3 regions of the Streptomyces sp. CNZ301 genome follow, and region 3 is predicted to be linked to each of the others. Evidence: predicted binding sites of a transcription regulator. Region 3 holds the regulator's gene; each other region holds the start of a gene.

Region 1 (9,651 bases), 1.7 Mb from region 3:
GCTCGACCATCGACGACGCGGCGGGGGAGGCCTTCGACAAGGTGGCGCGCCTGCTCGATCTCGGCTTCCCGGGCGGCCCGGTCCTCGACCGGTACGCACGGGAGGGAAACCCCGACGCGATCGCGTTCCCGCGCGGTCTGACGGGTCCGCGCGACGCCCCGTACGACTTCTCCTTCTCGGGCCTCAAGACGGCCGTGGCCAGGTGGATCGAGGCCAGGCGCAACGCGGGGGAGGAGGTGCCCGTACGCGACGTGAGCGCGTCCTTCCAGGAAGCCGTCACCGATGTTCTGACGCGCAAGGCGATCCGGGCCTGCAAGGACGAGGGCGTGTCCCATCTGATGATCGGCGGCGGTGTCGCGGCCAACTCGCGCCTGCGCGCCATGGCCGAGGAGCGCTGCGCCGGCGCCGGTATCGAGCTGCGCGTGCCCCGTCCCAAGCTGTGCACGGACAACGGGGCGATGGTCGCGGCTCTCGGTGCCGAGATGGTCGCGCGCCGCCGCGCCGCCTCCGACTGGGACCTTCCCGCGGACTCCTCGCTCCCGGTCACCGAACCGCACCTGCCCGGCCAGGGGCACGCGCACGGGCACGGTCACACCCACGACCACGTGCACGATCTGAGCCGGGAGAACCTCTACTCATGACGGTCGCCCTGATGTGGGAGGCGAAGGCGGCCGAGGGCCGCGGCGGTGAGCTGCTCTCCTGGGCCCGTGCCCAGGAGCTGGACGGTTCCCCGCAGCGCCGGGAGACCTTCAGGGCTCCGGGTGGCCGCGTCCTGGTCATCACCTGGTGGTCCGCGGAGCTGTCCGAGAAGCTTCCCGAACTCCCGGACCCTCCAACGAAGTTGAGCGCCCGTCCGGTGCACCGCTGGCGGTTCGAACAGGTCTGAGGGCGCCCGGGGCAGGTGCCTGCGTGTCACTTCTCACGGAGCGTCAACAGGATCGGGAAATCCTGGACTTCGCGGTGATTCTGCCAACTGCCTCCGGAAGGATTCTGCCAACTACCTCCGGAAGACGCCTGGTTGCGTTCCGAGAGCTCGCGGACGGCTTCCCGACCGCACCATCCCTGGATCAACTCCGATCCGCCACGGGCCAGTTCGGTCAGGCCGCCGCCGGCGAACCGAGTGGATGTCCGAGCAGCACCGTGGGTGCGCCCGCGACCCGGGTGAGGAACACCGTGCATTCGCCCGGCCCTTCGAGCTTGAGCTTCTTTCGCAGCTCGGCCGGCTCCACCGCCGAGCCGCGCTTCTTGATGGTGGCCACGCCGATGCGGCGCTCGCGCAGCAGCGCCCGCAGCCGCTTCAGCTGGAATGGCAGCACATCGGTGATCGCGTAGCCGGTGGCGTACGGGGTGGAACGCGCCTCGTCGCACGTCACATAGGCGATCGTCGGGTCGATGAGCCTGCCGTCCAGATCCGCCGCCACTTCCGCCACGAGGTGCGCGCGCACCACCGCGCCGTCCGGTTCGTACAGGAAGCGGCCCACCGGCCCGACCGGCGGATCGGGCAGCCCCCGCGACGAGAGTGAACGCCCCGCGGGCAGCAATGTCGCCCGTACGGGGGAACTTTCCTCCGTGCCCGCGGCGCCGAACCACAGCACGGCCTCCTTGACGTCCCCCGAGTCCGAGATCCACTCCGCCTCCGCGTCGCCGGGAACCGCCTCGTGCGGAATGCCGGGCGCCACCTTCAGCGCCGAGTGCGGGAAGCGCCGTGCCGCCTCGACGGCCCATGACAGGGGCGGGGAGTACGCCTCGGGGTCGAAGATCCGGCCCTTGCCGCCCCGGCGCGCGGGATCCGCGAAGAGGGCGTCGCAACCCGAGACGTCGGCGTCCCCGACGTCCTGGCAGCGGACCTCGATGCGGTCGCCGAGCCCGAGCGCCGCGGCATTCGCCCGTACGACGTCGCACGTCAACGGATCGCTGTCGACGGCCAGTACGTGCATCCCGGCGCGCGCCAGTGCGATCGCGTCCCCGCCGATGCCGCAGCACAGATCTGCCGGACGCTCCACCCCCGACCGGCGGAAGCGCTCCGCCCGGTGGGCGGCGACGTTCGCCCGCGTCGACTGCTCCAGGCCGCCCGGTGTGAAGTACATCCTCGCTGCGTCCTCGGCGCCGAACTTCGCCGCCGCCCGCTGCCGCAGCCGTGCCTGGCCGAGGGCGGCCGACACCAGTTCCGGCGCATGCGTACGCCGCAGCCGCGTCGCCACGGCCAGCTCGCTCTCCGGCTCGTAGTGCTCCAACGAGCCCAGCAGCGCCTGTCCTTCATCGCCGAGCAACGCGGCGAACGCCTCACGGTCCACCACGGCATTCTCGCCTCCGGCGGCGCCCGGTTCCGCCTGGGGGCGGGGGGCGGCGGCACCGGCGCGACTGGCACTCTGGTTGACGGAGTGCTAACCGCGGCATAATGTCGGCTCTGGCACTCTCCCAATGCGAGTGCCAGACACAGCGACAGGAAGATCCGGCACCCGCGACGACGGATCTGCCAGGTCGCCACCCCAGACATAAGACCCCGTTATGAGATCTCCGAAGGGGGAGGTCGGATCGTGACGACCGCCAGCAAGGTTGCCATCAAGCCGCTCGAGGACCGCATTGTGGTCCAGCCGCTCGACGCCGAGGAAACCACGGCCTCGGGCCTGGTCATTCCTGACACCGCCAAGGAGAAGCCCCAGGAGGGCACGGTCCTGGCTGTCGGCCCGGGCCGCTTCGAGAACGGCGACCGTCTGCCGCTCGACGTGAACGTCGGCGACATCGTGCTGTACAGCAAGTACGGCGGCACCGAGGTGAAGTACAGCGGCGAGGAGTACCTCGTCCTCTCGGCTCGCGACGTTCTCGCGATCGTCGAGAAGTAAGTCACCGCAGCCGGAAGACATTTCTGATCCGCGCCCCGGTCCCTCCCGCATCGACTCGAGATGTACCGGGGCCGGGGCGCGGTTCGTCTGAGAGGACCCACAGCTCCCATGGCCAAGATCCTGAAGTTCGACGAGGACGCGCGCCGCGCCCTCGAGCGCGGCGTCGACAAGCTGGCCGACACCGTGAAGGTGACCATCGGCCCCAAGGGCCGCAACGTCGTCATCGACAAGAAGTTCGGCGCGCCCACCATCACCAACGACGGCGTCACCATCGCGCGTGAGGTCGAGGTCGAGGACCCCTACGAGAACCTCGGCGCCCAGTTGGTGAAGGAGGTGGCGACCAAGACCAACGACATCGCGGGTGACGGCACCACCACCGCCACCGTGCTCGCCCAGGCCCTGGTCCGCGAGGGTCTGCGCAACGTGGCCGCCGGCGCCTCGCCCGCGGCTCTGAAGAAGGGCATCGACGCCGCGGTCAAGGCCGTCTCCGACGACCTGATCGCCAACGCACGCCCGATCGACTCCAAGGAGGACATCGCCTCGGTCGCCGGTCTGTCCGCCCAGGACAAGCAGGTCGGTGAGCTGATCGCCGAGGCGATGGACAAGGTCGGCAAGGACGGTGTCATCACCGTCGAGGAGTCCCAGACCTTCGGCCTGGAGCTCGACTTCACCGAGGGCATGGCCTTCGACAAGGGCTACCTCTCGCCGTACATGGTCACCGACCAGGAGCGTATGGAGGCCGTCCTCGACGACCCGTACATCCTGATCCACCAGGGCAAGATCAGCTCCATCCAGGACATGCTGCCGCTGCTGGAGAAGATCATGCAGGCCGGCGGTTCCCGTCCGCTGCTGATCATCGCCGAGGACGTCGAGGGCGAGGCGCTCTCGACCCTGGTCGTGAACAAGATCCGCGGCACCTTCAGCGCCGTCGCCGTCAAGGCGCCCGGCTTCGGTGACCGCCGCAAGGCGATGCTCGGCGACATGGCGACACTGACCGGCGCCACCGTCATCGCCGAAGAGGTCGGCCTCAAGCTGGACCAGGCCGGGATGGACGTGCTCGGCTCCGCCCGCCGCGTCACCGTCACGAAGGACGACACGACGATCGTCGACGGTGCCGGCAAGCACGAGGACGTCGAGGCCCGCGTCGCTCAGATCAAGAGCGAGATCGAGGCCACCGACTCCGACTGGGACCGCGAGAAGCTCCAGGAGCGCCTGGCCAAGCTGGCCGGCGGCGTCTGCGTCATCCGCGTCGGTGCCGCGACCGAGGTCGAGCTCAAGGAGAAGAAGCACCGCCTGGAGGACGCGATCTCCGCGACCCGCGCGGCGGTCGAGGAGGGCATCGTCGCCGGCGGCGGCGCCAGCCTCGTCCACTCCGCGAAGGTCCTGGAAGGCTCGCTCGGCAAGACGGACGACGAGGCCACCGGTGTCGCCGTCGTGCGCCGTGCCGTGGTGGAGCCGCTGCGCTGGATCGCCGAGAACGCCGGCCTCGAGGGCTACGTCATCACCTCGAAGGTCTCCGAACTCGACCGCAACCAGGGCTTCAATGCGGCCACCGGCGACTACGGCGACCTGATCAAGGCCGGCGTCATCGACCCGGTCAAGGTCACGCGCTCCGCGCTGGAGAACGCGGCGTCGATCGCGTCGCTGATGCTCACGACCGAGACGCTGGTCGTCGAGAAGCCGGAAGAGGAAGAGCCGGCAGCGGCGGGCCACGGTCACGGCCACGCCCACTGACGCGTCACACGCAGAGGCCCGGTACCCGTCTCGCGGGGTACCGGGCCTTCGCGCGTACGGGCGTCCCGGCCGTGCCGTGGCTGTCAGCGGGGCCCGAACCGGCGGCCCGTCGTCGACGACGCCTTCGTCAGCAGGTCCCTGGGCAGGAGCCGCGCCGCGCCCATGAGCGCCTTGTAGCGGGCGTCCGGGATCGAGAGGCTCTTGCCGCGGGCCAGGTCCTTGATCGCCGCGTCGACCACGTCGTCCGCCTCCAGCCACATCCAGCCGGGCACGCTCCCGGTCTCCATCCCGGCCCGCTGGTGGAATTCCGTCCGCACGAACCCGGGGCACAGCGCCATCAGCCGCACACCCGAGCCCGCCAGGTCCTTGGCCACACCCTGCGTGAACTGCACGACCCACGCCTTGCTCGCCCCGTACGTCCCGCGCGGGACGAACGCGGCGACCGACGCGACGTTCAGGACACCTCCGCGCCCCCGCTCCCGCATGCGCTCCGCCGCGACCGAGGTGAGCCGCAGGACCGCCTCGCAGTGGACCTTGAGCATCGTCAGCTCGTCCTCGACGGGCACGTCCAGGAACGCGCCCTTGTTGCCGAAGCCGGCGTTGTTGACCAGCAGGTCCACGGGGTGTTCCCGGTCCCGCAGCCGCTCCTCGACAGCGGAGATCCCCTCGTCGGTGGCGAGGTCGGCGGCGAGCACGGACGCCTCGACGCCGTGCAGGTCGTGAAGGCGCGTCGCCTCCTGCGACAGCCGTTCCTTGTCGCGGGCGACCAGTACGAGGTGGTGCCCGTCCCGTGCGAGCCGTCGGGCGAAGGCGGCTCCGAGGCCGGCGGTCGCTCCCGTGATCAGCGCAGTCGTCATGAGGGCACGCTATCCGCGGGTCAACCGCCCGTGCGCCGCAGGGCATTGCGGCGGGCCTCCGGATGGAGGGCGTCGCCCGCGGCCAGCACGCGCGGGAGCAGCTCCGGCTCCCGCGTCAGTGCGCGGAAGAGGAAGCTCACGGTCACTTCGTGGCCGGGGCGGTGCACGACCTCGATCCCGTCGCCGCCGCACACCTGCCCGGGCTCGATCACCCGCAGATACGCCCCGGGCCGGGCCCTCTCGGTGAAGCGCTTGACCCAGCCCCGCTCCCCGAGCCGGCCCGCGAACGTACGGCAGGGAATGCGCGGTGCGGTCACCTCCAGCACCACCCGGCTTCCCACGAGCCAGCGCTCGCCGATGCGGGCGCCGTTGACGTCCAGCCCGCGGGTGGTCAGGTTCTCGCCGAACGAGCCGTTGTCCAGCGCCCGGCCGAGTACGTGCGCCCAGTCGTCGAGGTCTTCGCGCGAGAAGGCGTAAACGGCCTGGTCGTCGCCGCCGTGGTGGCGCATGTCGCCGATGGTGTCCCGCGCGAGGCCACTGCCGCCGGTGCCCTTCGGCCCGGGCGGGGCCACTTCGACGGGCCCGGGGGCGGGGCGCTTGTCGATGCCCGTCAGATTCCCCGGTGCGTCGGTGTACGAAGGGGCGTGCAGCGGCCTGGCGACATTGACGGAGAGCAATTTCATGAGCGTCAGGCTATGCGGGTGAATTTCCGCGGACGACCGGTTTCCGTACCGGCTCGGCAGATGTGCGGCGGGGCGAGGAACAGGACGAGACGTGGGCTACGGCGAGGACGGTCCGGCCTCTTGAGCGCTGACTCGGGCAAATACGTTTGTTCTCAATTCTGGCTGTCGGGCACGGCGACGAGCCTGCTGCGGGCACGCCCCATCAGTTCCTCGCGCTCGTCCTCGGTCAGTCCGCCCCATACCCCGTACGGCTCACGTACGGCCAGAGCGTGGGCGGCGCACTCCGAGCGGACCGGGCAGCGCATGCAGACTTCCTTGGCCGATGCCTCACGCGCACTGCGGGCGGCGCCGCGCTCGCCCTCGGGGTGGAAGAAGAGAGAGCTGTCGACTCCGCGGCAGGCGGCGAGCAGCTGCCAGTCCCACAGGTCGGCGTTGGGGCCCGGTAGGCGGGAGAAGTCTGCCATTGCGTGTCCTCTCGTCGGCGTACGTGGGGCTCGCTCTCGCTCCGTCCATTTATAGACAAATATGACTCATTGCGAACCTAGCCGAAAGAAAGCAAGAAGGAGCGCTAAGTCTGCTAAATAGGGCAAAAGGTAAAAGACGCCACTCGGGGAAACCCTTCAGCGCGACGCGGCAGATCTGTGTACGCGCGATCACGTAGAGTGCTGATGGCGGTGGCCGAAACCCGTAACTCTTTTGGGTGACCGTCGTTGAGTGTGCGGAGGCGGTTGGCGGAACGATCTCGGGCACTGTTGTCCGAGGGGTGTCAACCGCACAGGTGACGACTCGTAACAGCCTGGAGGCTCAAGGTGACGCGCATCAGCTGCGGAGGGCGGTCATGACATCCGTCCTCGTCTGTGACGATTCCCCGCTTGCCCGAGAGGCGCTCCGCCGCGCGGTCGCGACCGTGCCCGGCGTAGAGCGCGTGACGACGGCGGCCAACGGCGAGGAAGTCCTCCGCCGCTGGGGCGCCGACAGGTCCGACCTCATCCTCATGGATGTCCGCATGCCCGGTCTCGGTGGTGTTGAGACCGTGCGGCGGCTCCTGTCGGCCGACCCCGGTGCCCGCATCATCATGCTGACGGTGGCCGAGGACCTCGACGGCGTCGCACTCGCCGTGGCAGCCGGCGCCCGCGGCTACCTGCACAAGGACGCCTCGCGCGCCGAGTTGCGCGCCACGGTCACGCAGGCGCTCGCGGACCCGACGTGGCGGCTCGCGCCGCGCCGGCTGCGTTCGGCCGAGATGGGTGCCGCCCCGACCCTCACCGCCCGAGAGATCCAGGTGCTGGAGGGCATGAGCCACGGCAGGTCCAACGCCGAGATCGGCCGGGAGCTCTTCCTCTCCGAGGACACGGTGAAGACCCACGCACGGCGGCTGTTCAAGAAGCTCGGCGCATCGGACCGGGCCCACGCCGTGGCCCTCGGTTTCCGCTGGGGTCTCGTCCGATAGATAGCTCACGTTCGCCCATTGCCCGCCCGTCCCCGCCTGCGAAGTTGCGTGATCCGCGATGCGCGGGGCCGGCCCGGGGGGGAAGGGCGGGGTGGCGTATGAGGCCCAGGAATCCCGCGCGTGCCGCATGCTTGTCGTATGGAGTTCCTCGGGGACCGGTCGGTCATGCGTGAGGGGAGGGCGCGGGAGATGAGGGTCAGCACCCCTGCTCATAACGCTTCGGTGCACAACCAAGGACGCGGCGCGACGGATCCCGGGGCCCAGGTGCACCATGGACCGATGCGCAACGACGGGTCCGACGACAACGCGGTCGTGAGCGCACTCGTACGACGCGCCAGGGAGGGCGACGAGCAGGCCACGCACGATCTCCTCGCCCACGTGCATCCGCTGGCGCTGCGGTACTGCCGCAGGCGGCTGACCCGACTCCCCGGCGACGCACGGCACTTCGTGGACGACCTGGCGCAGGAGGTCTGCATCGCGGTGCTCTGCGCCCTCCCGCGTTACCGCGACACGGGGAAGCCCTTCGAAGCCTTCGTCGTGGCCATCGCCCAGCACAAGATCGCCGACCTGCAGCGGGCCGCCATGCGTGGCCCCGGCCAGACCGCGGTGCCCTCCGACGAGATGCCCGAGCAGCCGGACGATTCGCTCGGTCCGGAGGAGCGCGCGCTGCTCAGCAGCGACGCGGCGTGGGCCAAGCAACTGCTCGCGAACCTTCCGCAGCATCTGCGCGAACTCGTGCTGCTGCGCGTCGCGGTCGGGCTCACCGCCGAGGAGACCGGCGAGATGCTCGGGATGTCGCCGGGTGCGGTGCGTGTCGCACAGCACAGGGCGCTGAGCAGGCTGAGGGCACTGGCCGAGCAGTAGGCCTGTGCCGTTTAGCATGGACTTTCACCCTGGGCAAGCATTGGAAGGTGTCATGACAGCGAACGACGGAGTCGCAACCGAGGCCGGAGTCCCCGCGAAATTCGCCATGCTCGGCCTGACGTTCGACGATGTCCTGCTGCTGCCCGGCGAGTCGGACATGGCTCCCGGTGACATCGACACCTCCTCGCGGATCTCCCGCAACGTCCGCGTGAACGTGCCGCTGCTGTCGGCCGCGATGGACAAGGTCACCGAGGCGCGGATGGCCATCGCCATGGCCCGCCAGGGCGGCGTCGGCGTGCTCCACCGGAATCTCTCGATCGAGGACCAGGCGGCCCAGGTCGACAGGGTCAAGCGTTCCGAGTCGGGCATGGTCACCGACCCCATCACGATCCGTCCGGACGCCACGCTCGGCGACGCCGACGTGCTGTGCGGCCGCTTCCGCATCAGTGGCGTGCCGGTCACCGACGACGCGGGCAAGCTGCTCGGCATCGTCACGAACCGCGACATGGCGTTCGAGTCGGACCGCGACCGTCCTGTGCGCGAGTTGATGACGCCGATGCCGCTGGTCACCGGCAAGGTCGGGATCTCGCGGAACGACGCGATGGAACTGCTGCGCCGTCACAAGATCGAGAAGCTGCCGCTGGTCGACGACGAGGGTGTGCTCAAAGGGCTCATCACCGTCAAGGACTTCGTGAAGGCGGAGCAGTATCCGTATGCCGCGAAGGACGCGGAGGGCCGCCTCGTCGTGGGTGCGGCGGTCGGTGTCGCGGGCGACGCGTACGAGCGGGCGCAGGCCCTGATCGAGGCTGGTGTGGACTTCGTCGTGGTGGACACGGCGCACGGTCACTCGCGGCTCGTCGGCGACATGGTCTCCAAGATCAAGTCCAATTCGCCGGTCGACGTCGTCGGCGGCAACGTCGCCACCCGTGACGGTGCGCAGACGCTGATCGACGCCGGCGCCGACGGCATCAAGGTCGGTGTCGGGCCGGGCTCCATCTGCACGACGCGCGTCGTCGCGGGCATCGGGGTCCCGCAGGTCACGGCCATTTACGAGGCGTCGCTCGCCGCGCGGGAGGCCGGGGTCCCCGTCATCGGCGACGGCGGCCTCCAGTACAGCGGCGACATCGCCAAGGCCCTTGTGGCCGGCGCCGACACGGTGATGCTCGGCTCGCTGCTCGCCGGCTGCGAGGAGTCGCCGGGCGAGCTGCTGTTCATCAACG
Region 2 (9,651 bases), 3.2 Mb from region 3:
CGAACTGCCCGCGCTCCTGGACGTCTTGGGCGCCCCACCGGGCACCTGGACGGAGGACAAGGGCCGCGCCGTGGCGGTGCATACGCGGCGCACGGACGATCCCGTGGCCGCCTTCGAGCTGCTGCGCGCCCCGCTCCACGAACTGGCCGACCGGCACGGTCTCGTCGTCGAACCGGGCCGCATGGTCCTGGAGTTGCGCGCCCCCGGCGTCGACAAGGGCGCGGCGCTGACCGAGCACCTGCGGGAGGTGGGCGCCGGGTCCGTGCTCTACGCGGGCGACGACCTCGGCGATTTGGCCGCGTTCGCGGCCGTGGAGAAGCTGCGCGGCGAAGGCGTGCCCGGTCTGCTGGTGTGCAGCGGCGGCGGCGACACCGGCGAGTCCGTTCCAGAGGTCGCCGACCGGGCCGACATCGTCGTCGACGGGCCGGCCGGTCTCGTGGGGCTGCTGGGCGGACTGGCCGACTCCCTCACGGAGCGGAGCGGTTAGGGCCCGTCCGGCGGTGTCCGCCCGGAGACCGCCTGGCCGGTCCCGCGGTGTCCCGTGCCCGGATATCCGGTTGCCGGGCCGCGAGCAGGGCCGTACGGTCCCGGAATGTCCCTGCGTGTTCGTATGCGTCAAGCCCTGCCGGAGGCGATGCGCGCCCGCGACAAGGCCGCGGTGAGCGCCCTGCGCGCCACGCTCGCCGCCGTCGACAACGCGGAAGCGGTGCCTGTGGACGAAGCCGGGACGCGCGGCCCGGCCCTCGAACAGTCACCGGTCGGCGTCGGTGTCACCGAGGCGGTACGGCGTGAGCTGAGCGAGCGCAAGGTGGCGGACATCGTGCGGGCCGAGGCCACCGAACGGCTGGAAGCCGCAGCGCAGTTGACGGTGCCCGCCCACGCGGACCGCGTCGCCCGGCTCCATGCGGAGGCAGCTGTGCTGCTCCGCATCCTCGACGGCACCCCGTAGGACCCGTAGGACCCGCAGGACACCGGCGGCACCCGGAGTACTACGCGTCGCGCAGCGCGTGCAACTGGTCGAGGAACCAGCGGGTCGGGGGGGTCGCCGTCGCGGCCGCCGCCAGCCTCTTGGTGCGCTCCGCCCGGCGGCCGTGCTCCAGGGTCAGCGCCTCGTGCAGCGCCCGGGCCGTGTCCCCGATGTCGTACGGGTTGACCACGAAGGAGTCCTCGCCGAGTTCCGCGTAAGCACCCGCCTCGCGCGAGAGGACCAGGGCGCAGCCGTCGTCGGAGACGACCGGGACCTCCTTGGCGACCAGGTTCATCCCGTCGCGGATCGGGTTGACCAGTGCCACGTCGGCCAGGCGGTACGCCGCCAGCGAGCGCGCGAAGTCGTCCTTGAGGAAGAGCACGACCGGCGTCCACTCCGGCGTCCCGTACGTGGAGTTGATCTCGTCCGCGACGCGCGAGACCTCGCTCATGTAGTCGCGGTAGACCGCGAGGTCCTGCCGTGAGGGGTAGGCCAGAGCGAGGTGCACGACGCGCCCGCGCCACTCGGGCCGGTCCGCGAGCAGACGCTTGTACGCGTGCAGCCCGCGCACGATGTTCTTGGACAGCTCGGTGCGGTCGACCCGCACGATGGTGCGCCGCGGCCGCCCGTCGCCGTCGCTGCCGACCTCCTCGCGCAGCAAGGCGATCCGCTCCTCGACGTCGTCCCGCCCGGCGCGCTCCCTCAGGAACTCCGCGTCCGCGCCCAGCCCGTGCACTCCGAGGCGCGTGGTCCGGCCGTCGCAGCTGATCTCCAGCTCGCCGGTCGACTCGTCCTCGGCGACGGTCGCCCCCAGCACGTCCGCGCAGCAGTCGGCGAATGCGCGCGCCCAGCGCCGCGTGAGGAACGCGGCGCGGTCGGTGCCCAGGATTCCGCGCAGGACCTCACGCGCGACGGCGCCGGGCAGCATCCGGTAGTAGTCCGGCGGCGCCCACGGCGTGTGCGAGAAGTGCCCGATGCGCAGATCGGGGCGGCGCTCGCGGAGCAGCCCGGGCACCAGCGTCAGGTGGTAGTCCTGGACCAGTACCGTCGCACCCTCCGCCGCCTCCTCGTCCAGCGCCTGCGCGAAGGCCGCGTTGTAGCGCTCGTACGACGCCCACTGCCGCTCGAACTCCGCGTCGAAGGACGGTTCCAGAGGCGTCTGGTAGAGCATGTGGTGGACGAACCAGAGCACGGAGTTGGCGATGCCGTTGTAGGCGTCGGCGAAGGTCTCCTCGGGGATGTCCAGCATCCGTACCGACTGGCCGCCGGTGTCGGCCGGGTCCGGCTTGCCGCCCGTGCGGCGCACCGCCTCCCGGTCGCCCTCACCGAGAGCGGCGCACACCCACACCGCGTTGCCGCCGCCGGCACCGTCCCCTGCCTGCGGCGGGGAGGCCCCATTCGCGATGGCCGAGAGCCCCGAGACGAGGCCACCGCCGCCGCGCTTCGCGGAGAGCGATCCTCCCCCAGAGCCTCCGGCCTGGGAGGTGCCCCCAGAGACGGAGTACGAGACGGGGCCCCGGTTCGACGCGACCAGTACGTCCGCCAGGGTCTGCTGGGATGCGCGTTCGACGGCCATGGCCCGAGCTTAGCCGCGCCCGGATCCACGCAAACGTGACGCGCGTGACCCCGCTCAGGCCGCCCGGCGGTCCGCGTACTCCGCCATCTCACGCATCGGTGGTCGCTCCACGGTGTCGACGGCGTGGCTGCGGGCCGCGAACCCGCCGGGGCCGGCGCCCCGTTCGAACTGGGTGAGCGTCGGCCTGACGAGGTGGCTGCCCCGCGCCAGGCGGAGCTGTGCCGTGTGGTGGATCGCGGCGGCCATCCGGCCGAGCGCCTGCCCGTCCTGGTGCCGGTGCCGCCGCACGCCGACGTCGGCCTGCGCGAGGGCGTCGAGGCCCGCGGTGTGCAACGAGTCGACGAGCAGCCCCAGTTCGACGCCGTAACCGACGGGGAAGGGCAGCTGCTCGAGCAGCGTGCGCCGCGCCGCGTACTCCCCGCCGAGCGGCTGCACGAACCCGGCGAGCCGCGGCCAGTGGAGGTTGAGCAGGGGCCGTGCGACGAGTTCCGTGACCCGCCCGCCGCCGGCCGGGTCGTCCCCGAGCGGCCTGTCGTACATCGCCTTGACCAGCCGCAGCCGCGGATCGGTGAGCAGGGGCCCGACGACGCCGGAGACGAAGCGGGCGGAGAAGTCTTCCAGGTCGGCGTCCGCGAAGCAGACGATGTCGCCGCTCGTCACCAGCAACGATCGCCACAGCACCTCACCCTTGCCGGGCAGCGCGGGCAGTCTCGGGAGCACCTCGTCACGGTGCACGACCCTCGCGCCCGCGGCGGCGGCGACCTCGGCCGTACGGTCCGTGGACCCGGAGTCCATCACCACCAGCTCGTCCACGAGGGCGGGAGCGCCGGCCATCAGCTCGCGCCGGATCACCGACACGATGCCGCCGACGGTCCGCTCCTCGTTCAGCGCGGGCAGCACGACGCTCACCCGGGACCCGGTGTGCCGCTTCGCCGCCAGCAGCTCGGGCAGAGGCCGGCCGGCCGACGAGTACGACCGGTGCCTCAGCCACTGCCCGACTTCCTCCAGCACGCGGCCCCCCTTGTGATCCATCTCGCGGTACGGACGCCTGTCTCGATGCGCAGGCCTGTCGGTTACAGTCTTGAACAACGCGGACGGCGATCGCATGCCGGGCCCGGCCCGGCGCGCTCGACCACCCCGCCTCACAACTTCACACCGCTCATCCAGAGGGGCAGAGGGAACGGCCCGTTGAAGCCCCGGCAACCCTCCGGCCGGTCTCGCGCAGTACGTCGTGAAGCGAGGCTCCCGGCTCGGGAAGGTGCCAATTCCGTCTCGTGGCGAGATACGTCACGAGGAAGATGAGGAGAAAGGGCCTCGCCGAATCATGGCTGTTCAAGCTGCCGCCAGCACGCTCGCCGACTCCACCGGAGCAGGCGCCGCGCTCGGCCCCGCCGCAGCGCTCTCCTGCCGCGAGTGCGGGGAGCGCATCCCCCTCGGTCCGGTCTTCGCCTGTGAGGCGTGTTTCGGGCCGCTGGAGATCGCGTACGAGTTCCCCGGCGGCGGCACTTCAGGGTCAGCGGCGCTCCGTGAACGCATCGAGGCCGGTCCGGACAACATCTGGCGCTACGCGCCGCTGCTGCCGGTTCCCGCTGACGTGGCCACGAAGCCCAACACCAATCCCGGCTTCACCAAGCTCGTCCGGGCCGACCGGCTTGCGCGTGAGCTCGGCGTCACGGGCTCCCTGCACATCAAGGACGACTCCGGCAACCCGACGCACTCCTTCAAGGACCGTGTCGTGGCCATCGCCGTGGAGGCGGCCCGCGCCTTCGGCTTCACGACCCTCTCCTGCTCCTCGACGGGCAACCTCGCGGGCGCCGTCGGCGCCGCGGCCGCCCGGGCGGGGATGCGCTCCTGCGTGTTCATCCCGCACGACCTGGAGCAGGGCAAGGTCGTCATGGCGGCCGTCTACGGCGGCGAACTGGTCGGCATCGAGGGCAACTACGACGACGTGAACCGTTTCTGCTCCGAGCTGATCGGCGACCCCGCGGGCGAGGGATGGGGCTTCGTCAACGTCAATCTGCGCCCGTACTACGCCGAGGGCTCCAAGACCCTCGCGTACGAGATCTGTGAACAGCTGGGCTGGCGGCTGCCGGACCAGCTCGTGGTGCCCATCGCCTCCGGCTCCCAGCTCACGAAGATCGACAAGGGGCTGAAGGAGCTGATCGCCCTCGGCCTGGTCGAGGACAAGCCGTACAGGATTTTCGGTGCGCAGGCGGAGGGCTGCTCGCCGGTCTCCCGCGCCTTCAAGGACGGGCACGACGTCGTGCGTCCGGTCCGCCCGGCGACGATCGCCAAGTCGCTGGCCATCGGCAACCCCGCCGACGGGCCGTACGTGCTGGACATCGCGCGCCGTACGGGCGGCGCCGTGGAGGACGTCGACGACCAGCAGATCGTCGACGCGATCAAGCTGCTGGCGCGGACCGAGGGGATCTTCGCCGAGACCGCCGGCGGAGTGACCGTCGGCGTCACGAGGAAACTGATCGAGGAGGGGAAGCTCGACCCGTCCCTCACCACCGTCGTCCTCAACACGGGCGACGGCCTGAAGACCCTGGACGCGGTGGCCCCGACCACCGGACCGTCCGCCGTCATCCGTCCCAACCTGGACTCCTTCCGAGAGGCTGGTCTCGCATCATGAGCGTGAACGTCCGTATCCCGACCATCCTGCGTACCTACACCGGCGGGCAGGCAGAGGTGAGCGCCGAGGGGGCGACCCTCTCCGAGGTGCTGACCGATCTGGAGAAGAACCACACCGGAATCGGCGCCCGGGTGCTCGACGACGCGGGCAACCTGCGCCGTTTCGTCAACGTCTACGTGAACGACGACGACGTCCGCTTCGAGCAGGGTCTCCAGACGCCGACGCCGGACGGTGCCGGCGTCTCGATCATTCCCGCGGTCGCCGGGGGCTGCTGAGGTCTCGTGAGAGGTCGGTGAAGGCCCCTTGCCGGGGCCTGCCGTCCCCTACTGTCGAACCGCCTTCTCCGGGAACAAGTGAGCGAAACGGAGGGGGCGGTTCCGCGTGTGGGGACGCGATAGGGTTGCGGCCAATCCCCCCCCCGACGACTCACCCGGCGTATGCCGGCAGCATATGAGAACGCGACAAGTTGTGCCCGAATTCGGGGCGGCAATTGTCGTGTTGGCGCGCTATGCCCGGCCTTGCTTGCCCCGCTTCCTCGGGGATTGCGGGCTTTTGGGCCCTCCGTCGGTGCTCAGATTTCTCGCCCTCGTGACCTGTTGCAGAGGGCGTCCGTGCAGATACATTCAGCCGCGGTCGACGCCTTCCGGTGTACGACTCCGCACGCCTGCGGGGTTGTTCAGGAGGTGAGGTCTGACCCGGGCTCGCGAAGTGCGGGCCCGTGCAAGGGCCAGTAATAGGGGAGTTAGGGATGGCTCAGGGCACCGTCAAGTGGTTCAACGCGGAGAAGGGATACGGCTTCATCGCGGTCGACGGTGGTGCGGACGTGTTCGTCCACTACAGCGCGATCCAGATGGACGGCTACCGCACCCTGGACGAAGGACAGCGGGTCGAGTTCGAGATCTCGCAGGGTCAGAAGGGGCCGCAGGCGGACATGGTCCGTGTGACTGCCTGAGCACCCGCAACACTGCGCAGAGCTGCAACAGCCGTAACCACAGCCGTAAGTAGGGCCGTGCCCCGTGAGGGGTACGGCCCTTCTGTGCTGCCCGCCCTTCCGCTTCCGTCGCGGATCCGGCCGCGCGGCGCGCCCGGACCGGCGGGACCACTCCCCGGACCGATCGGTTGCGCCCTCCCCGGCTCGGTGTGATGTCCTGGGGGCGCTTGCACTCGCAGGGGTCGAGTGCTAATCATTGCGTTAGCACTCTCCGAGTGAGAGTGACAGTCAAGGACCGGGTCGGTGAGGCCCGCTCGCCGGGTGGAGCAAGGAACCACGCGGCCGAGGGCCGTCCGTCGCGGGCGCCAGCGCGGTCCGGTATATCCGTCCCCTGGTTGTGCAGGGGGATCCCCAGTCCGGGAGGGACCACTTCACATGGCCAAGATCATCGCGTTCGACGAGGAGGCACGGCGCGGCCTCGAGCGCGGGATGAACCAGCTCGCCGACGCCGTCAAGGTCACGCTCGGCCCCAAGGGCCGGAACGTCGTGCTGGAGAAGAAGTGGGGCGCCCCCACGATCACCAACGACGGTGTCTCCATCGCCAAGGAGATCGAGCTCGAGGACTCCTACGAGAAGATCGGCGCCGAGCTGGTCAAGGAGGTCGCGAAGAAGACGGACGACGTCGCCGGTGACGGCACGACGACCGCGACCGTCCTCGCCCAGGCGCTCGTCAAGGAAGGCCTGCGCAACGTGGCCGCCGGCGCCAACCCGATGGCGCTCAAGCGCGGCATCGAGCGCGCCACCGAGGCCGTCTCCGCCGCCCTGCTGGAGCAGGCCAAGGACGTGGAGACCAAGGAGCAGATCGCTTCCACGGCCTCCATCTCCGCCGGCGACCCGCAGATCGGTGAGCTCATCGCCGAGGCGATGGACAAGGTCGGCAAGGAAGGCGTCATCACCGTCGAGGAGTCGCAGACCTTCGGGCTCGAGCTGGAGCTCACCGAGGGCATGCGCTTCGACAAGGGCTACATCTCCGCGTACTTCGCCACCGACATGGAGCGCATGGAGGCGGAGCTCGAGGACCCGTACATCCTCATCGTCAACTCCAAGGTCAGCAACGTGAAGGACCTCCTTCCGCTGCTGGAGAAGGTCATGCAGTCGGGCAAGCCGCTGCTGATCATCGCCGAGGACGTCGAGGGCGAGGCCCTCTCCACGCTCGTCGTCAACAAGATCCGCGGCACCTTCAAGTCCGTCGCCGTGAAGGCTCCGGGCTTCGGTGACCGCCGCAAGGCGATGCTCGGTGACATCGCCATCCTCACCGGCGGCACGGTCATCTCCGAAGAGGTCGGCCTCAAGCTTGAGAACGCCGGTCTGGAGCTGCTGGGCCGCGCCCGCAAGGTCGTCATCACCAAGGACGAGACCACGATCGTCGACGGCGCGGGTGAGAGCGACCAGGTCGCCGGCCGCGTCGCGCAGATCCGTGCCGAGATCGAGAACTCGGACTCGGACTACGACCGCGAGAAGCTCCAGGAGCGTCTGGCCAAGCTCGCCGGCGGCGTCGCCGTCATCAAGGCCGGTGCCGCCACCGAGGTGGAGCTGAAGGAGCGCAAGCACCGCATCGAGGACGCGGTGCGCAACGCCAAGGCCGCCGTCGAGGAGGGCATCGTCGCCGGTGGTGGCGTGGCTCTGCTCCAGGCTTCCAGCGTCTTCGAGAAGCTGGAGCTGGAAGGCGACGAGGCGACCGGCGCGCAGGCCGTCAAGCTCGCGCTGGAGGCCCCGCTCAAGCAGATCGCGATCAACGCCGGTCTCGAGGGCGGCGTCGTGACGGAGAAGGTGCGCAACCTCAAGCCCGGTCACGGCCTGAACGCCGCCACCGGGGAGTACGTCGACATGCTCGCCGAGGGCATCAACGACCCCGCGAAGGTGACGCGTTCCGCGCTGCAGAACGCCGCCTCCATCGCGGCGCTCTTCCTGACGACGGAAGCCGTCATCGCCGACAAGCCGGAGAAGGCCGCCGCGGGTGCCGGCGACCCGACCGGTGGCATGGGCGGTGGCATGGACTTCTGATCGCGCAGCGATCGGAGTCCGCTCCACGAGGAGGACGGCTGCCTCCCGGCACGGAACGGACCGAGGGCGGCATCCCGGAAGGGGTGCCGCCCTCGGCGTGCGTGCGGCGTCTGTTCGGCGCCGAGGGGAGCGCCTTCTCAGACGCGCGCTCCGTTGTCGTGTGCTGCGCGGCGGGTTCTCGATGGCGCGGGCCCGGGCCCGTTACCTCCGGGCCGGGGCGGAGTGTGCGCGCGGGCCTCGAGTTCGACGGCGAGCGGCGCACCGACGAACAGCGACGAGTACGAGCCCACGACGATGCCGATCAGCAGTGCCAGGGCGAAGTCGCCGAGCGAGTCTCCGCCGAGCACCGCGAGCGCGGCGATGATGAACAGCGCGCCCATGCCGGTGTTGAGGGTGCGCGGCACCGTCTGGACGACCGCGTTGTTGACCACGCTCCGGAAGGATGGCTTCAGCGTCGGCCTCCGCACGCCGTTTCCGGGCCCGTGGCCCTGCTCCTTCCCCCGGCCGGTCCCCTGCCCGTGCCATTCGGAGCGGACCCTGTCGAAGATGACGACGGAGTCGTTCACCGAGTAGCCGATCACGGTCAGCAGCGCGGCCAGGAACACTCCGTCGACGGGCTTCCCGAGCCATGCGAAGGCGCCGACGAGGATCACCGCGTCATGGGCGAGTGTGAGAACGGCCGACGCACCGAACGTCCACCGGAACCTGAAGGCCAGATAGAGCAGCTGGGCGCCCAGCGCGACTCCGAGGGCGATCAGTGCGTGCCGCCGCAGCTCGTCGCCGAGGCTCGGCCCGAACAGTTCGTCGCGCACCTTCTCGGCGTCGCCTCCCAGGCCGTCCAGCGTCGAACGGACCGTCTCCGCCTGGTCGTTGGTGAGCTGTTCGGACCGGACGGTGATCTCGTGACCGCCGCTCTCACCGCCCGACCCGGAGCTCTGCACGACGGTGTCCGGCAGGCCCGCGTCCGTGAGCGCCGCGCGAGCGGCCTCCGGATCGACCGCGCGGCTCGTCGAGTACTCCACGAGCCGCCCGCCGGTGAACTCGACGCCGAAGTCCAGCCCGCGCAGCACGATTCCCCCCACCGCGAGGACGACGGCCGCGGCCGACACCGCGAGCAGCCTTCTGCCGTGCCGCATCCAGTCCGGATTCCGTTTCGTCAGACGGGTCCGTACTTGTCCCAGCCCGGCCAGGCCCGAGATCCGCGGATGGGCGCGGACGGCACGGCGGTTGACGGCGAAGTCCACCAGCACTCTCGTGACGACGAGCGCGCTGATCATCGAGGCGAGCACCCCGATGGAGAGCGTCACGCCGAAGCCGCGCACCGGCCCCGAGGCGAGTGTGAACAGCAGCAGGGCGGCGAGAAGGGTGGTGACGTTGGAGTCGGCGATCGCGCCGAACGCACCGCGGAACCCCTTCGCCGAGGCGGTGCGCAGGCTTCTGCCGCGTCCGTACGCGTACTCCTCGCGGGCCCGTTCGAA
Region 3 (9,651 bases):
GGGCGAGAAGGTGCGGCATGATGCCGGCCCGCCGCCCGGTGCGGACGGATTCACGCCCGTGAGGGCGTTGTTGACGGGCAACGCCCGGGCACCCGCGGCGGCGCGCGCCTATGTGCGTGACGCGCTGCGCGGCTGGGAAGTGCCGGACGGCACCGCGCACGACGTGACGCTGCTCGTCAGTGAGCTGGTGACGAACGCGGTCGTGCACGCGGGAACGTCGGTGCGCCTGGAGTGCCGGCACGAGGGCGGCACGCTCGCCGTCGAGGTCGCCGACAGCCATCCCACGCGCGCGGTGGAGACGCGCGTCGCCGGCGAGGACCCCGACAGCGCACGCGAGGGCCACCAGGGCCACGGTCTGCGGCTGCTGGCGGCCCTCGCCGGCGAGTGGGGCGTCACCTACAGGCGGGACGGCAAGACGGTCTGGTTCCGGATGCCGTGCGGGCCCGTGGAGACGCCGGGGCCGGCGGTTCCGGCGCAGGCCTCCGGTGCCGCGGCGCACGAGGCCGGTGAGCAGGCCCCGGGCAGCCTGACGGGAAGCCTCGCGCCCACCCCGCAGCGTTCCACGGCCGTCCGCCGCCACGACCCCGACTGGATCGATCACGGCATCCTCTCCTTCCTCGCCGAGGCCTCCGACCTCCTCGCGGGCCAGACCGACGAGGACCGGGTCGCGTCCCTGGCCTGCCAGTTGCTGGTGCCGCGCTTCGCCGACTGGTGCGGTGTCTGGCTCACCGACGCCGACGCCTCGGCCCCGCTCCGCCTCTCCCGCGTGTGGCACACGCAGGAGGAGCGGATGGACGAGCTGCGCGGCGAGCTGAAGAAGACACCGCCCGCGCCCGGGGGCCGCGCGCCTTCCGGGCGGGCCGTCCCCTGGCCCTGGCCGGGGAAGGAGTCCGCGTACGGGCCCGGGGGCGCGGCGGTCGGCTGCCTGCTCGCCGTCGGGGGGCGGACGGTGGGGACGCTCGTCATCGGGCGTGCCGGTCTGCACCGCATCCCGGGCGAAGTCGTGGGCATCGTCGAGGACTTCGCCCGCCGTGTGGCCCAGGCGGTGCTCTCCGCCCGCCGCTACACGCGTCAGGCCACCATCAGCCGCGTGCTCCAGCGGGGGCTGCTTCCCTCCGGCGAGGTGACGGTGCCGGGCGTGGAGACCGCCGTCGTCTACGAACCGGCCGGCGAGGGCTCCTGGGCGGGCGGCGACTTCTACGACTTCTTCGAAGGGACCGACGGGCGCTGGAGGTTCGCGCTCGGGGACGTGTGCGGCAACGGCCCCGAGGCTGCCGTCGTCACCGGTCTCGCGCGTCCCGTGCTGCGGTTGCTCGCCCGCGAGGGCCACAGCGTCCCCGAGGTCATGAACCGGCTCAACCGCGAGGTGGGCGAGCAGACCCGCTTCCTGTCCCTGGTCTACGGCGAGTTGGCGCCCCGGCCGGCCGCCGACGGAGGCGGCACGCTGTGCACGCTGGTCTGCGCGGGCCATCCGCTGCCGCTGGTGCGCGACGTCTCCGGGAAGGTACGCCCGGCCGCCGAGCCCCAACTCCTGCTCGGCGTCGAGGAGGAGGTCTCGTACGAGAGCCAGAGCGTCGTCCTGGCGCCGGGCGAGACGCTGCTGTGCGTCACGGACGGCATCACCGAACGGCGTTCCGGGCGCGGGCAGTTCGACGATGACGGCGGACTCGCCGCGGTACTCGGCGAGTGCGGCGGCCTCGACGCCGCGCAGACCGCGGAGAAGGTGCGCCGCGCGGTGCACGCCTTCGGTGACGGTGCTGCGGCGGACGACCTCGCCATGCTGGTGCTGCAGGCTCGTCGCGACGGCTGAGCGCCCGGCCGCCCGGTCCGGCGCGTCCCGCCGGTGCGTCCGCCCGGGCCTGCCGGCCGGTCGCTCGCGCATGTGCCGGCCGGCGCGTCAGTCCACCAGGTCGCGCACCACCGCGTCGGCCAGGAGCCGCCCGCGCAGCGTGAGCACCGCACGGCCCTGCTCGTACGGGCCCGGCTCCAGCAGTCCGTCGCCCACGGCGCGGCGCGCGGCCTCCGCCCCTGCCGGCGCGAGCAGCGAGAGCGGGCAGCCCGCCGCCAGCCGCAGCTCCAGCAGGATGCGCTCGACGCGCCTGTCCTCCTGCGTCAGCACCTCGCGTCCCGCGCCGGGGGAGCGGCCCTCGGCGAGGGCGCGGGCGTAGGCGGCCGGGTGCTTCACGTTCCACCAGCGCACCCCGCCCACGTGGGAGTGCGCTCCGGGCCCGGCGCCCCACCAGTCGCCGCCCGTCCAGTACAGCTCGTTGTGGCGGCAGCGGGCCGAAGTGCTTGACGCCAGCTCCCAGTTGGAGACCTCGTACCAGCGCATGCCCGCGGCGGAGAGCGTCTCCTCCGCGATGAGGTACCGGTCCGCGTGCACGTCGTCGTCCGTCGGGGGCACCTCGCCGCGCCGGATGCGGCGCGCGAGCCGCGTGCCGTCCTCGACGATCAGGGCGTACGCGGAGACGTGGTCGGGCCCGGCGGACAGGGCGGCGTCCAGGGAGGCCCGCCAGTCGTCGTCGCTCTCCCCGGGCGTGCCGTAGATCAGGTCGAGACTGATGTGCGCGAACCCGGCGGCGCGGGCCTCCGCGACGCATTCCTCGGGCCTGCCGGGTGTGTGACTCCGGTCGAGCACTCCGAGCACGTGGGCGCGTGCGCTCTGCATGCCGAAGGAGATCCGGTTGAAGCCGGCCTCGCGCAGCCGCTCCAGGGAGGCGGGCCCGACGGACTCGGGGTTCGCCTCGGTGGTCACTTCCGCGTCCTCGGTCAGCCCGAACTCGTCGCGGACGGCCGCGAGTACGGAGCCGAGGTCCTCGGGCGGCAGCAGTGTGGGGGTGCCGCCTCCGACGAAGACGGTGCCGACGCGGCGGGGGTCGTCGCCGAGCACCTTGCGCGCGAGGCGGATCTCGTCGGCGAGCGTGGACGCGTAGTTCTCACGCGAGGCCAGTACGCCGCCCGAGTCGCGCAGCTCGGCGGCCGTGTAGGTGTTGAAGTCGCAGTAGCCGCAGCGGGTCGCGCAGTACGGCACGTGCAGGTAGAAGCCGAGCGGGCGGGAGTCGCGGCCCGCGAGGGCGTCGGACGGCAGCGACCCGCTTTCGGGTACGGGATCGCCGTCGGGCAGTGCGGAGGGCATGCGTCCCATTGTCCGCGATGCCGCAGGGCGCCCGTCACGGTGCGGCGGCGCAGGGCCGGTGCTGCTCCGCACGGGGCGCCACTCCCGGGGCCGGCTGCGGTCCCCGGCTGCGGGCCTCCCGCCGCGAGCCCCGCTACGGGAAGCCGGGCCTCAGGAGCAGCCGGACGTCAGGAGCAGCCGGGCCTCACGAGCAGCCGGACGTCAGGAGAAGCCGACGGTCACATGGTCGATGAGCTGCTCCACGCGTCCCAGCAGCGCCGGCTCCAGGTCCCGGTAGTCGTGCACGTGCCCCAGGATCCGCTGCCATGCGGCGCCGGTGTTCGCGGGCCAGCCGAGGGCGGCGCACACGCCGCTCTTCCAGTCCTGTCCGTGCGGCACCCGGGGCCAGGCCTCGATGCCGAGCGAGGACGGCTTCACCGCCTCCCAGATGTCGATGTAGGGGTGGCCGACCACCAGCACGTGCTCGTCCGTGACCTCGGCCGCGATGCGGGACTCCTTCGAGCCCGGCACAAGATGGTCGACGAGCACCCCGAGCCTGGCCTCCGGGCCGGGCTCGAAGTCCCGTACGACGGCGGGCAGATCGTCGACGCCCTCCAGGTACTCGACGACCACGCCCTCGATCCGCAGGTCGTCTCCCCAGACCTTCTCGACGAGCTCCGCGTCGTGCCGCCCCTCCACATAGATCCGCCCCGCGCGCGCCACCCGCGCCCGCGCGCCCGGCACGGACAGGGAGCCGGATGCCGTCCGCCGTGGAGCCGCGTCCGGGCCGCCCGCCGAGGCGGAGCCGCGCGAGGGCGCGGGGCGTACGAGCGTGACGGTGCGGCCCTCGAGCAGGAACCCGCGGGGCGCCATCGGGAAGACCCGGTGCTTGCCGAACCGGTCCTCCAGCGTGACGGTGGGGCCCTCGGCGGTCTTCTCCGTGCGGATCACGGCACCGCAGAAGCCGGTGGTGATCTCCTCCACCACCAGTTCCGGGTCGGCCGGCACCTCGGGCACGGGCCGCTGCTTCTTCCACGGCGGCGTCAGATCGGGATCGTAGGAACGGCTGCGCATGGAGGCATTCTTCACGACCGCCGTGACTTCACGAGGCCGTGACTTCAGGACAGCCCGAAACGGTCTGCCAGGGCCTCCCGTTGGGCCCGTACGAAGTCGGCACGGACGACCGCGCCGTGCCCCGGCACGTACAGCGCGTCCTCACCGCCGAGCGCCAGCAGCCGGTCGAGGGCCGCCGGCCACCGCGACGGGATGGCATCGGGCCCGGCCTGCGGTTCGCCGGACTCCTCGACGAGGTCGCCGCAGAAGACGACGCGGGGACCGCCGTCCAGGCCGCCCACTACCACCGCCAGATCGAACGCGCTGTGCGCCGCGCCCATGTTCACCAGGCGTACCTCCCGCTCGCCCGGCACCATCGTGAGCTGCTCGGAGACGCCGTGCCCCGGCGGCACCAGCCGCTCCGCCGCTTCCGCCGCCACGTCCGAGGCCATGCCGTGCCGCACCGCGTCCTGACGCAACTCCTCGCGCGCGTCCGCGAGATACCCGCCGAGCCCCTGCGCCCCGTACACGTGGGCACCCTCGAACGACGCCGTGCCGAAGACGTGGTCGAAGTGGGAGTGCGTGAGCGCGGCGTGCGTCACCGGCAGTCCGAAGAGGCCGCGCAGCCCGTCGCGGATCTCCGCGCCCTCCGCGACACCCGATCCGGTGTCGACGACGAGCACCCCCGCCGTTCCGCGCACTGCGCCCACAGTCGCGTCCCAGCCGGGCAGCCTGCACCGCACGACGCCGGGTGCCAGCTCTTCCCAGGGGCCCGCTCCGGGGCGATCTTCGCGGTCTCCGTCCCTGTGCGAGGCCATGTGACGACGTTACTGGGACGTACCCGGCAGCGCGGCACCGCGATACCGTCATTACTGACGGCTCTTGCCCATGTCGCGGCAACCGGCCGTACACTTAGCCGGTGGATCTGGCACTCCGCAGACGAGAGTGCCAGGGACGCCGGAGAGGCGCCGGGGGACGGATGGCGCCGGCGGCCCTGAGAGCAGGCCGCAAGCAGACGCAAAGGCCGGACGGGAGGTGCGCGATGCTGAGTGAACGCAGACTCGAGGTGCTGCGCGCGATCGTCCAGGACTATGTCGGAACCGAGGAGCCCGTGGGCTCCAAGGCCCTCACGGAGCGGCACAACCTCCAGGTGTCACCGGCCACGGTGCGCAACGACATGGCGGTCCTCGAGGACGAGGGCTACATCGCGCAGCCGCACACCAGCGCCGGGCGCATCCCGACCGACAAGGGCTACCGCCTCTTCGTGGACAAGCTCGCCGGTGTGAAGCCGCTCTCACCTCCCGAGCGCCGCGCCATCCAGAACTTCCTGGAGGGCGCCGTCGATCTCGACGACGTGGTGGGGCGCACGGTGCGGCTGCTGGCGCAGCTGACGCGTCAGGTCGCCGTCGTGCAGTACCCGTCGCTGACGCGGTCGACGGTGCGGCATGTGGAGTTGCTCTCCCTCGCGCCGGCCCGGCTGATGCTGGTGCTGATCACCGACACCGGCCGCGTCGAGCAGCGGCTGGTCGACTGCCAGGCACCCATCGGCGACTCCGCGCTGGCGGACCTGCGGGCCCGCCTCAACAGCCGTGTGGTGGGGCAGCGCTTCACCGAGGTGCCCTCCCTCGTGCAGGATCTCCCGGACGCGTTCGAGGGCGACGACCGCGGCACGGTCTCCACGGTGCTGGCCACCCTGCTGGAGACGCTCGTGGAGGAGACCGAGGAACGCCTGATCATCGGCGGCACCTCCAACCTCACCCGCTTCGGCCACGACTTCCCGCTGACCATCCGGCCCGTGCTGGAGGCCCTGGAGGAGCAGGTCGTGCTGCTGAAGCTGCTCGGGGAGGCCAAGGACCCGGGCATGACCGTACGAATCGGGCATGAGAACGCCCACGAGGGACTGAGTTCCACGTCGGTGGTTTCGGTCGGCTACGGTTCGGGCGACGAAGCAGTCGCCAAGCTCGGCGTGGTCGGCCCGACCCGCATGGACTACCCCGGAACGATGGGAGCTGTACGCGCAGTGGCACGGTACGTCGGACAGATCCTCGCGGAGTCGTAAGTGGCGACGGACTACTACGCGGTCCTCGGCGTGCAGCGCGACGCCTCGCAGGACGACATCAAGAAGGCCTTCCGCAGGCTCGCGCGGGAACTGCACCCTGACGTCAATCCGGACCCGAAGACGCAGGAGCGGTTCAAGGAGATCAACACCGCCTACGAGATCCTCTCCGACCCGCAGAAGAAGCAGGTCTACGACCTCGGCGGCGACCCGGCGGCCGGTGCCGCCGGTGGAGCGGGCGGCTTCGGCGGGGCGGGCGGCTTCGGCAACTTCTCGGACATCATGGACGCCTTCTTCGGCACCGCCTCGCAGCGCGGGCCGAGGTCGCGTACGCGCCGGGGCCAGGACGCCATGATCCGGCTCGACATCGACCTGGAGGAGTCGGCCTTCGGTACGACGAAGGAGATCCAGGTCGACACGGCCGTCGTCTGCAACACCTGCAACGGCGAGGGAGCCGCGCCGGGCACCTCGGCGCAGACGTGCGACATGTGCCGCGGCAGGGGAGAGGTCTCCCAGGTCACCCGGTCCTTCCTCGGCCAGGTGATGACGTCGCGTCCGTGCCCGCAGTGCCAGGGCTTCGGCACGGTCGTGCCCAGCCCCTGCCCCGAGTGCGCGGGCGATGGGCGCATCCGCTCGCGCCGCAGCCTGACGGTCAAGATCCCCGCCGGTGTCGACAACGGCACCCGCATCCAGCTCGCCGGCGAGGGCGAGGTGGGTCCCGGCGGCGGTCCCGCCGGCGACCTGTACGTGGAGATCCACGAGACCGCGCACCCGGTCTTCCAGCGCCGCGGCGACGACCTGCACTGCACGGTCACCATCCCGATGACGGCCGCCGCCCTCGGTACGAAGGTGCCCCTGGAGACGCTGGACGGCCTGGAGGAGGTCGACATCCGGCCGGGCACACAGTCCGGGCAGTCGATCCCCCTGCACGAGCGCGGCGTCACGCATCTGCGAGGCGGCGGGCGCGGTCAGCTCATCGTCCACGTGGAGGTGACGACGCCGGCCAACCTGGAGCCGGAGCAGGAGGAGCTGCTGCGCCGGCTTGCGGAGATGCGCGGCGAGGAACGGCCGACGGGTCAGTTCCAGCCCGGGCAGCAGGGGTTGTTCTCGCGGCTCAAGGACGCCTTCAACGGTCGCTGACGCAGCGGGTCCTGGCAGCTCCGGCGGGTCCGGTACGGGCCGCTTTCGTGCCCCGCACCGACGGAACTCGCGGATTGGAACTCGAGCGCGGGGCCGCGGAATTCGCCGGGCCCTGAGCGCGCGGGAACGCCGCCGGTCTCCTCGCTCCGGTCCGGCCGGGCCGGAAGCTGCCGGGCCGGAGCCGAGGCGGGCGGTGTCCGGCGGGTCGCACGCCCTCTGCCGGTCCCTTCGCCGCCCTCGGTCCCGTCCCAGGACAGGACCGGGACGGGGCGGCGGCATGCCGCGTGACAGGATGTGCACATGCCCTCCGCATCGATGCCGTTCTCCGATCTCACGGAGCATCCGATTGTGCAGGCCCCCATGGCGGGCGGGCCTTCGACCCCGGAGCTGGCCGCGAAGGTGAGCGAGGCGGGCGGACTGGGCTTCCTCGCAGCCGGCTACAAGACGCCGGAGGCGATGTACGAGGAGATCAAGCAGCTGCGCGGGCAGACCCAACGCCTCTTCGGCGTCAATCTGTTCATGCCGCAGCCCGACAACGCCGACTCGGGGGCCCTGGAGCGCTACCGCGCTCAACTCGCGGGTGAGGCGGCGTGGTTCGAGACCGAGCTCGGCGAGACCGACCACACGACCGACGACGCCTACGAGGCGAAGCTCGCCATACTCTTCGACGACCCCGTGCCCGTCGTCTCGTTCACCTTCGGCTGCCCGACCCAGCCTGTTCTGGAGCGCTTCACCAAGCGCGGGACGTACACCGTCGTCACCGTCACCTCCGTCAACGAGGCGCAGACGGCGGAGTTCCTGGGGGCGGACGCCGTGTGCGTGCAGGGTGTGGAGGCGGGAGGCCACCAGAGCACCCACCGCGACGATCCGCAGGCGGACGGGACAGGCAGCGGCCTCGGGTTGCTCTCCCTGCTGGTTCAGGTCAAGGAGGCCGTGCGGCTGCCGGTCGTCGCCGCGGGCGGGCTGATGCGCGGCAAGCAGATCGCGGCGGTGCTCGCCGCGGGCGCGAGCGCCGCCCAACTCGGCACGGCGTTCCTCGTCTGCCCCGAGTCGGGCGCCGACGTCGTGCACAAGCAGGCCATGACCAATCCCCTTTTCGCACGTACCGAGTTGACCCGTGCGTTCACCGGGCGGCCCGGCCGCGCGCTCGTCAACCGTTTCCTGCGCGAGCACGGCCCGTACGCCCCGGCCGCCTATCCGCAGGTGCACCACCTGACCGCCGGAGTGCGCAAGGCCGCGGCCCGCGCGAAGGACCCGCAGGGCATGGCGCTGTGGGCGGGCCAGGGGCACCGGCTCTCCCGTGACCTGCCGGCGGCGCAGCTGATGGATGTGCTGGTCACGGAGCTGGCGATGGCACGCGAAAGGCTCGCGAAGCAGGGCGGGCCGGCCACCGGGGGTGGCCTCGTATGAGCGCGGCCGTCTTCCTGGCCGACCCGGCACGGCTCGCGGACGTGGCAGGGCGGGAGGGCGGCACGCTCGTGCTGGAGGGCCCCGAGGGCAGGCACGCGGTGTCGGTGCGGCGGCTGCGCCCCGGTGAGGACGTCGTGCTCACGGACGGCGCGGGCACCGGCGCGTACGGCACGGTGACGGCGGTCTCCGGCAAGGACCGCCTGGAAGTGGCCGTCACCTCGGTACGCACGGAGCCCGAGCCCCGCCCACGCATCACCGTCGTACAGGCCCTCCCGAAGGGCGACCGCGGGGAGCTCGCGGTGGAGACGATGACGGAGACGGGGGCCGATGCGATCGTGCCGTGGGCGGCGTCCCGTTGCGTGACGCAGTGGAAGGGCGAGCGCGGCCTCAAGTCCCTGGCGAAGTGGCGCTCCACGGCGCGCGAGGCGGGCAAGCAGTCGCGGCGGCTGCGCTTCCCTCAGGTTGCGGATCCGGCCACGACCGCGCAGGTGGCGGATCTGCTGCGGGAAGCAGCTCTCGGCGTCGTCCTGCACGAGGAGGGAAACCTGCCGCTGGCCACTGCCGAACTGCCCCCGGACGGCGGCATCGTGCTGGTCGTCGGGCCCGAAGGCGGCGTGTCCGCACAGGAGTTGGCGGCCTTCGCGGACGCCGGCGCGCGGACCTGCCGGCTCGGTCCGAGCGTGCTGCGCACCTCCACGGCCGGCACGGCGGCGACGGCCCTGCTGCTGGGCCGCACCGGACGCTGGGACTGAAGCGAGCCGCCGGGCTCCCGGCCCGCCCAACCGGCCGTCGGACCCCCGGGGGGCCCTGCCGGGAGCGGTGGTTCGGGAGGGTGCGGTCGCGGCGAGCACAGGTAGCATCCCCCGCATGGCTGGAG

The links. Region 3 encodes HrcA, which represses chaperone genes, less so after heat shock. Its sites were predicted from a motif close to TTNGCACTCNGNNNNNCNGAGTGCNAA; they were not measured.
Region 1: a site for HrcA is predicted at 2,362-2,388, ahead of groES (co-chaperone GroES). Genes of this name have one in related genera too.
Region 2: a site for HrcA is predicted at 6,371-6,397, ahead of groL (chaperonin GroEL). Genes of this name have one in related genera too.

Annotation. Positions count from the first base shown of each region.
Region 1 is NZ_SHLG01000001.1:3,436,071-3,445,721, reverse strand. Features, by position in the region: gene tsaD (tRNA (adenosine(37)-N6)-threonylcarbamoyltransferase complex transferase subunit TsaD) at 1-641, shown strand, start outside; gene EV375_RS14730 (hypothetical protein) at 638-886, shown strand; gene EV375_RS14725 (THUMP-like domain-containing protein) at 1,098-2,297, opposite strand; gene groES (co-chaperone GroES) at 2,535-2,843, shown strand; gene groL (chaperonin GroEL) at 2,952-4,577, shown strand; gene EV375_RS14710 (SDR family NAD(P)-dependent oxidoreductase) at 4,661-5,434, opposite strand; gene EV375_RS14705 (MOSC domain-containing protein) at 5,455-6,117, opposite strand; gene EV375_RS14700 (WhiB family transcriptional regulator) at 6,270-6,581, opposite strand; gene EV375_RS14695 (response regulator transcription factor) at 6,956-7,567, shown strand; gene shbA (RNA polymerase sigma factor ShbA) at 7,847-8,431, shown strand; gene guaB (IMP dehydrogenase) at 8,484-9,651, shown strand, end outside.
Region 2 is NZ_SHLG01000001.1:5,002,757-5,012,407, forward strand. Features, by position in the region: gene otsB (trehalose-phosphatase) at 1-487, shown strand, start outside; gene EV375_RS21640 (GatB/YqeY domain-containing protein) at 635-949, shown strand; gene EV375_RS21645 (trehalose-6-phosphate synthase) at 990-2,543, opposite strand; gene EV375_RS21650 (glucosyl-3-phosphoglycerate synthase) at 2,598-3,554, opposite strand; SAM riboswitch class I at 3,700-3,848, shown strand; gene thrC (threonine synthase) at 3,868-5,178, shown strand; gene EV375_RS21660 (MoaD/ThiS family protein) at 5,175-5,453, shown strand; gene EV375_RS21665 (cold-shock protein) at 5,927-6,130, shown strand; gene groL (chaperonin GroEL) at 6,545-8,173, shown strand; gene secD (protein translocase subunit SecD) at 8,311-9,651, opposite strand, start outside.
Region 3 is NZ_SHLG01000001.1:1,763,787-1,773,437, reverse strand. Features, by position in the region: gene EV375_RS07780 (SpoIIE family protein phosphatase) at 1-1,810, shown strand, start outside; gene hemW (radical SAM family heme chaperone HemW) at 1,898-3,136, opposite strand; gene EV375_RS07770 (DUF3097 domain-containing protein) at 3,338-4,189, opposite strand; gene EV375_RS07765 (MBL fold metallo-hydrolase) at 4,234-4,986, opposite strand; gene hrcA (heat-inducible transcriptional repressor HrcA) at 5,211-6,227, shown strand; gene dnaJ (molecular chaperone DnaJ) at 6,228-7,364, shown strand; gene EV375_RS07750 (nitronate monooxygenase) at 7,665-8,774, shown strand; gene EV375_RS07745 (16S rRNA (uracil(1498)-N(3))-methyltransferase) at 8,771-9,526, shown strand; gene EV375_RS07740 (histidine triad nucleotide-binding protein) at 9,642-9,651, shown strand, end outside.